One region of the Microbacterium sp. LRZ72 genome, then DNA from elsewhere that is predicted to be linked to it. Evidence: predicted binding sites of a transcription regulator. Region 1 holds the regulator's gene; the other holds the start of a gene.
The links. Region 1 encodes HrcA, which represses chaperone genes, less so after heat shock. Its sites were predicted from a motif close to TTNGCACTCGNNNNNNNCGAGTGCNAA; they were not measured.
Positions count from the first base shown of each region.

Region 1 (3,963 bases):
TCGGCATGGACTACCTCAGCGAAGACCGGGTGGAGCTTCGCTACACGGTTCCCCTCGGCGAGATCGTCTTCGACTTCTTCGACCAGTTGAAGTCCAAGACGCAGGGCTACGCGAGCCTGGATTACGAACCGGCCGGTGAGCAGGAGGCGGATCTGGTGAAGGTCGATGTGCTTCTGCAGGGCGAGAAAGTGGATGCCTTCAGCTCGATCGTGCACCGCGACAAGGCCTACGCGTATGGCCTGCTGATGACCGAGCGGCTGAAGAAGCTGATCCCGCGACAGCAGTACGAGGTGCCGATCCAGGCCGCCATCGGCGCGCGGATCATCGCGCGGGAGAACATTCGCGCCATCCGCAAGGACGTGCTCGCCAAGTGCTACGGCGGCGACATCACCCGAAAGCGCAAGCTGCTCGAGAAGCAGAAGGAGGGCAAGAAGCGCATGAAGATGGTGGGTCGGGTCGAAGTGCCGCAAGAGGCGTTCATCGCGGCCCTGTCCGGCGACGTCGAGACCAAGTCGAAGTAGGCTGACACGCATGCGGCGCGGAACATTCCGGGATGAGACCGTCGACTACGCGGCCGTCGGTGCGACCCAGGCGGCCGATCTGATGCAGTATCCGCCCGAGCGCAGTATCCCGGCGGAGCAGTCGATCCGCGTGGGGTCGGGAGCCGAGCGTTTTCGGGCGACGAGCGAGGCGCTGCTGGCGTGGAGCGCGCAGCGCGGAGCCGGCCTGCGCCTGAGTGACGTGCGACCCGCCGCGGGGCCGATGTACTCCGGCGTGAACTTCGACGACGAGGGCAACCCCGTGGGGCCCTCTCGCACCGAAGCCGACCAGCGCTACGACACCGACGGCACGCCGCTCGTGGCTGCGGGCACCACCGTGCAGGTGCACGGCCGCATCGGCGGAGCCAAGGCGGATGCCGAGCTCAGGGTCATCTTCGTGATCGAGGAGCCGCGCCGGGTGGGGTTCGCCCTCGGCACCGTCGGCGGCTCGGTCGTCAGCGGTGAAGAGTCCTTCGTCGCGGAGTGGCGCCGCGACGACGAGGTGTGGTTCACCGTGCGTGCGTTCGACGCGCCCGTCGCGCTGATGTACCGCGTGTTCGGCGGCCTGGTCCGCCGCCGCCGCCGGGCACTGACCACCGGATATCTGCGAGCGATCTCGCCGATGTTCGCCACCTCCGGCTGACGTGGCCGGAGCGCTTCCGCCGGGGGACCCGGCGCCTCACGACGGCCATCTGCCGCACGACCTTCTCGTCGATCCGTCGCATCCGCTGGGGGTCTACATCCATGTGCCCTTCTGCCGGGTGAGGTGCGGGTACTGCGATTTCAACACGTACACGGCGACGGAGTTGCGCGGCGCCGGCCGCGACACGTACGCAGACGACGTCGTCGCCGAGGTCGAACTCGCCGCCGAGGTGCTCGGCCGTGCGGCCGCTGCGCGCCCTGCGGCCACCGTGTTCTTCGGCGGTGGCACGCCGACGCTGCTGCCCCCCGGCGACCTGGTGCGCATGCTCGACAGAGTGCGTGAGCGCATCGGCGTGCACGCGGATGCCGAGATCACGGTCGAGGCGAACCCCGACACCGTGAACGTCGAGGTGGCCGGCGCCCTCGCGGCGGCCGGCGTCACGCGCCTTTCGATCGGCATGCAGTCGGCGGTGCCGCGGGTGCTCGGCACCCTCGACCGCACGCACGATCCCGCGAACGTGGGAACGGCGGTGGCGGCCGCACGTGCCGCCGGTCTCGGGGTCAGCGTGGATCTGATCTACGGCACCCCGGGAGAGACCCTCGACGACTGGCGGCTCTCGCTCGATTCCGCCGTAGCGCTCGAGCCGGACCACGTCTCGGCGTATGCGCTCATCATCGAGGACGGCACGCAACTGGCACGCCGCATCCGGCGCGGTGAGCTGCCCGCCCCCGAGGACGACCTGCAGGCCGACATGTACGAGCTGGCCGACGGTCTGCTCGGCGATGCCGGCTTCGAATGGTACGAGGTGAGCAACTGGTCGCGCGGGGACGCCCACCGGTCACGGCACAACCGGGGCTACTGGGCGGGCGGCGACTGGTGGGGGTTCGGCCCGGGCGCCCACAGCCACGTCGCGGGTCTGCGGTGGTGGAACGTCAAGCATCCCGCAGCCTATGCGCAGAGGCTCGCCGGCGGGCGATCGCCAGCCGCGGCACGCGAACGACCGGACGAGGATGCCGCCGACCTCGAGCGGGTCCTGCTCACCTCGCGGCTGCGCGAGGGGATCGCCGTCGACACGCTGCCACCAGGGGGGCGGACGGCGGTGGCGGGCCTCATCGCGGACGGCCTGGTCGTTGCCGCCGATGCGCTGCGGGGCCGGGTCGTCCTCACCCTTCGCGGCCGCCTGCTGGCCGACGCCGTCGTGCGCGCGCTCGTTCCGTAGCGGCCGAAGGACTGACCGGCCCAGACCCCGGGTAGAATTGGCACTCGCTGCGCGGGAGTGCCAGTGTCGTCTGTGACAGATTCGGAAGGGAGGAACCATGGTCAGCGAACGAGGACTGCAGGTGCTGCGCGCGATCGTGCAGGACTACGTCGAGACCCACGAGCCCGTGGGCAGCAAGTCGATCGTGGATCGTCATCCCTTCGGAGTATCGGCCGCGACGATCCGCAACGACATGGCGGCGCTCGAAGACGAAGAGCTCATCGCGGCCCCCCACACGTCTTCCGGACGGGTGCCGACGGACAAGGGCTACCGGGTCTTCGTCGATCATCTCGCCGATGTGCGTCCGCTGACGTCGGCGCAGCGCAACGCGATCACGACGTTCCTGGGCGAGCCGGGCGATCTCGACGATCTGCTGGCGCGGACCGTGCGCGTGCTGTCGCAGCTGACGGGGCAGGTGGCGATCGTGCAGTACCCCTCGTTCGCCCGCGCCGCCGTGACCCACGTGGAGCTCGTGGCGATCTCACCGACGCGCATGCTCATCGTGATCGTCACCGACACGGGACGGGTCTCGCAGCGCATCGCACCGTTGCCCGTCTCGCTCGACGAGACCGAGATCTCGCTCCTGCGCGCCCGGCTCGTCGACCTCGTGGTCGGAAGCTCGGCCCAGGACGCCGCAGAGCGCGTCGAGGGCATCCGCATCGCCGAGCCGGCCGCCGGCGACCGGCTGTCGGCCGCCCTCGGTTCGCTGGCGCACGTGATCGCGGAAGAGCTCGAGGAGTTCCGTCAGGACCGGCTCGTGCTCGCGGGGACGGCGAACCTGGCCCGGCGCGAGGGTGACTTCCGCGGCAGCATCTACCCGCTCCTCGAGGCGATCGAAGAGCAGGTGACGCTCCTGCGGCTGATGGGAGAGATGGTCGCCGACGGGCAGGGTCTCGCGGCGAGCATCGGGCGGGAGAACGAGCCGTGGGGGCTCACCGAGGCCTCGGTCGTGACGAGCGACTACGCGACATCCGGGTCGCTCGCGCGCATCGGCATCATGGGCCCGACCCGAATGGACTACCCGAGCAACCTCGCGGCCGCCCGTGCCGTGGCGCGGTACCTGTCGCGCGTGCTCGAAGAAGACGACAACCGGCGCTGAGACGCCAACCGCGACCGACCGGTCGCGGATCCTGCGAGAGGTGAATGTGGCTGACCACTACGAAGTCCTGGGTGTCGCCCGGGACGCGAGTCCTGAAGAGATAAAGAAGGCCTACCGCCGCCTGGCGCGGGAGCTGCACCCCGACGTCAACCCCGGGGCGGATGCCTCCGACCGGTTCAAGGCCGTCACGCACGCGTACGACGTGCTGTCGGACCCCGACCAGCGCCGTCGCTACGACATGGGCGGCGACGAGTTCGGCGGCGCCGCGGGCTTCGGCGGGTTCAGCGACATCTTCGAGACGTTCTTCGGAGGCGGCGGCGGCGGTCGTGGCACCCGGCCTCGGTCGCGGCGCGAACGCGGGCAGGACGCGCTCGTGCGCGTCACACTCGACCTCGGCGACGTCGTCTTCGGCGTGCACCGGGAT
Region 1 is NZ_JANGEX010000001.1:302,749-306,711, reverse strand. It holds gene lepA (translation elongation factor 4) at 1-521, shown strand, start outside; gene M4I32_RS01465 (DUF1990 family protein) at 532-1,182, shown strand; gene hemW (radical SAM family heme chaperone HemW) at 1,184-2,401, shown strand; gene hrcA (heat-inducible transcriptional repressor HrcA) at 2,499-3,539, shown strand; gene dnaJ (molecular chaperone DnaJ) at 3,586-3,963, shown strand, end outside.

Region 2 (3,963 bases), on a different contig from region 1:
TTCTCGCCCAGGCTCTTGTTGATCGCGCGTCCGAGCCGCACCCGGTCGTCGTCGCGCAGCTCGATCAGGCGCCAGGGTTTGAGGCCGGAATGATCGGCGACGCGTCCCGCCGCCGAGATGAGTTCGAGCAGTTCGTCTCGACGGGGGGCGTCGTCGGTGACCCGCGACCACGACCGCCGCGCGCGGACCGCCTCGAGCGCCGTCATTTCTCGGGCGCGAACCCGAGTGCGAGCGAGTTCATGCAGTAGCGGTCGCCGGTGGGCGTGCCGAACCCGTCGGGAAAGACGTGTCCCAGGTGCGACCCGCACGCGGCGCAGCGCACCTCGGTGCGCACCATGCCCTGCGTGTCGTCTTCGAGCAGCTCGACGGCGTCGGGTCGCACCGACTCGTAGAAGCTCGGCCACCCGCATCCGGAGTCGAACTTGGTGCCGCTGCGGAACAGCTCCGCCCCGCAGGCCGCGCACGTGTACAGCCCGGAGCGGGACTCGTCGAGCAGCTCACCCGTCCACGGGCGCTCGGTCGCCGACTGGCGCAGCACCGCGTACTGCTCGTCCGAGAGCTCGGCTCGCCACTGGTCGTCGCTCTTGTCCACGGAATAGGTCATGTGTCCTCCAACTGTCGCCCTCTATCCAACCCGCTCGGGCGGTGGTGTGTTCCCCCATTGTCCCCCCGCCTGTTCAATAGGGGGATGACGGATGCCGGTGCCGCGGACGCGGACCTCGCGGCGGTGGCGCACCGCTACGACCGGTTCGCCCGCGAGGAGGCGCCGGGACGGTCGGCGCTCTACGAGTCGTGGGCGGCGGGCGTCGCCCGCGATCGCCGCGCCCAGGCCGTGCTTGCGCAGATCCCCGCGACGCGACGCCAGCCACCTCTTGTGTTCGCCATCGCGCGCATGGCCGGTGCGCCCGACGCGCCGTACGCCGATTTCGCCGCCTGGCTGTACGCGCACGCCGACGAGTTCGTCGCCGCGGCATCCGCGCGCTCGCTGCAGACGAACGAGCCGCAGCGCTGCACGGCGCTCCTGCCGGCGCTGGCGGGCATCGATGGGCCCATCGCCCTGGTCGAGCTGGGCGCCGCGGCCGGCCTGTGCCTCGTGCCCGACCGGTACGCGTATCGATACCGCGGGGCGGGCGACGAGGTGCGGCTCGCGGCGCCCGGACAACACACGGGGGTGACCCTGGACTGCGTGGTGCGCGGGCGGATGCCGCCGATCGAGCGGCCCCGCATCGTCTGGCGCCGGGGCGTCGACCTCACCCCGCTGTCGGCGCGCGACCCGCAGGACGCCGCCTTTCTGCGGGCGCTCGTGTGGCCGGGGGAGACGGGCCGGGCCGAGCGGATCGCGGCGGCGCTGGACGTCGTGGCCGCCGACCCGCCCGAGATCCACGCGGGGGACGTCACCGACGTCGCGGTGCTGCGCCGCGCGACGCAGGACGCGCCCGCCGACGCCACGCTCGTCGTCACGACGCCGGGGCTGGCCGGCCACCTCTCGCGAGCCGGGCGCTCAAGCCTGCGCGCGGGGATCGCCGCCGTGGGTGCGCGCTGGATCTCGATCGACGCGCCGGATGCCGGGTCGCCCGCCGACGACGGTTTCATCGTGCGCCGGGACGACGATGAGATCGCCCGCTGCGATCCGCTCGGCGCGTGGCTGGAGTGGCGCCACGGCGCGGGCGCCGCCCGGCGATAACGTGGGGGCATGCCCGACGCATTGACCGACCAGGAGCGGCGGATCCTCGACTTCGAAGCGGTGTGGGTGCGACACGCGGGTGCCAAGGAAGAGGCGATCCGCGCCCAGCTCGACCTGACGCCGGCACGGTACTACCAGCTGCTCGGCCGCCTGATCGAGACGCAGGCCGCCCTTGAGCAGGAGCCGATGCTCGTGCGCCGGCTCCGTCGTCTTCGCGACAGCCGCGCCGCCGAGCGGGCCGCCCGGCAGCGCGCGGTCGGCCGATGAGGGCATGCGGTCGCGCTCTGGATAGCATTTCGTGATGCCCGCTGCGCCCAAGGACCGATTCGACGACATCCCCCACTCGAGGGGTCGCGTCGGCGCGCACCGCGCCGAGAACCCGCGGGTGGGTGGCTGGACGACGTTCTTCTGGGCGGTGGGCGCCGCCGCCGTGCTCATGGTCGTGGGCGTCTTCGCGACGCTGATCGCCGATGGGCGCATCGAGCTCTTTCCGGCCGCCGTCGAGACGGCGGCACCGGTCGAGACGGTCCCGCCGGTGGTCGACACGTCCTACTCGGTGCTCGTGCTCAACGGCACGCCCGAGGAAGGCGTGGCGAGCGAGGTCAAGGAGGCCCTCGTGGCCGAGGGCTGGACCGATGGCGCGGTCGTGGCCAGCAACGCCAGTGACCGGGAGTATCCGGAAACGACGGTGTACTACGCCGCGGAGGAGGCGGAGGGCGCCGCCCGCGGCCTGGCGGGCATCGTCGGCGCGAGCGAGGTCGTGCTCAATGCGGACTACCCGCTGCCCGACACCTCGGCCACGCAGCTGACCGTCGTCGTCGGTGTCGACTCGGTGGAGGAGTCAGGCGAGGAGTAGCGCGCCTGTCGAGCCGCGGCATGTTTCGGTCGGATTAAGAGTTCGCGGCCCGCATGTCAAACCTGTCGCTCGAGCCCGTTCGGGCGTCTTCGTGCTGATTAGCATGACGATGTCCCACCCCGCAGCAGCAGGAGTACACGCATGGCCCAAGGCATCGTCAAATGGTTCAACGCCGAGAAGGGCTTCGGCTTCATCACCGTCGCCGAGGGTGGGCAGGACGTCTTCGTCCACTACTCGAACATCGACATGAGCGGATTCCGCGTCCTCGAAGAGGGCCAGCAGGTCGAGTTCACGGTCGGCGCCGGGCAGAAGGGCCCGCAGGCCGAGTCGGTCCGCGTCGTCGCCTGACCCGCGCCCGGCCTCGCGACCACCTGCACCGGGTGGTCGCATCGCTGTGCCCGGTCGCGTGTGCGCCCGGCCTCCCGGCCGCACGTCCGGCAACGGTCGCGCGGCTTGCACTCCCCGGGGGCGAGTGCCAGAATGACTTAGCACTCGCTTCAAGGGAGTGCTAAGACCAAACGCTCACGTCCGGGAGGGACGCCCACCCATGTCAAAGATCATCGCTTTCGACGAAGAGGCCCGCCGTGGCCTCGAGCGCGGCCTGAACACGCTGGCCGACGCCGTCAAGGTGACGCTCGGCCCCCGCGGTCGCAACGTCGTGCTCGAAAAGAAGTGGGGCGCGCCCACGATCACGAACGACGGTGTGTCGATCGCCAAGGAGATCGAGCTCGAGGAGCCGTACGAGAAGATCGGCGCCGAGCTCGTCAAGGAGGTCGCCAAGAAGACCGACGACGTCGCCGGCGACGGCACCACGACGGCCACCGTGCTCGCTCAGGCGCTCGTTCGCGAGGGCCTCCGCAACGTGTCGGCCGGTTCTGACCCGATCGCCCTCAAGCGCGGCATCGAGAAGGCCGTCAAGGCCGTGACCGACGAGCTGCTCGCCAACGCCAAGGAGGTCGAGTCGAAGGAGCAGATCGCTGCGACCGCCTCGATCTCGGCCGGCGACAAGACCATCGGCGACCTGATCGCCGAGGCCATCGACAAGGTCGGCAAGGAAGGCGTCGTCACCGTCGAGGAGTCGAACACGTTCGGCACCGAGCTCGAGCTCACCGAGGGTATGCGCTTCGACAAGGGGTACCTCAACCCCTACTTCGTCACCGACCCCGAGCGTCAGGAAGTGGTCTTCGAGGACCCGTACATCCTGATCGCCAACCAGAAGATCTCGAACATCAAGGACCTTCTGCCCGTCGTCGACAAGGTCATCCAGGACGGCAAGGAACTGCTGATCATCGCCGAGGACGTCGAGGGTGAAGCCCTCGCGACGCTCGTGCTCAACAAGATCCGCGGCATCTTCAAGTCGGCCGCCGTCAAGGCGCCCGGCTTCGGCGACCGTCGCAAGGCGCAGCTGCAGGACATCGCGATC
Region 2 is NZ_JANGEX010000002.1:290,590-294,552, reverse strand. It holds gene M4I32_RS03915 (nitroreductase family protein) at 1-206, opposite strand, end outside; gene msrB (peptide-methionine (R)-S-oxide reductase MsrB) at 203-604, opposite strand; gene M4I32_RS03905 (DUF2332 domain-containing protein) at 689-1,684, shown strand; gene M4I32_RS03900 (DUF3263 domain-containing protein) at 1,694-1,951, shown strand; gene M4I32_RS03895 (LytR C-terminal domain-containing protein) at 1,986-2,540, shown strand; gene M4I32_RS03890 (cold-shock protein) at 2,682-2,888, shown strand; gene groL (chaperonin GroEL) at 3,088-3,963, shown strand, end outside.
Region 2: a site for HrcA is predicted at 3,026-3,052, ahead of groL (chaperonin GroEL). Genes of this name have one in related genera too.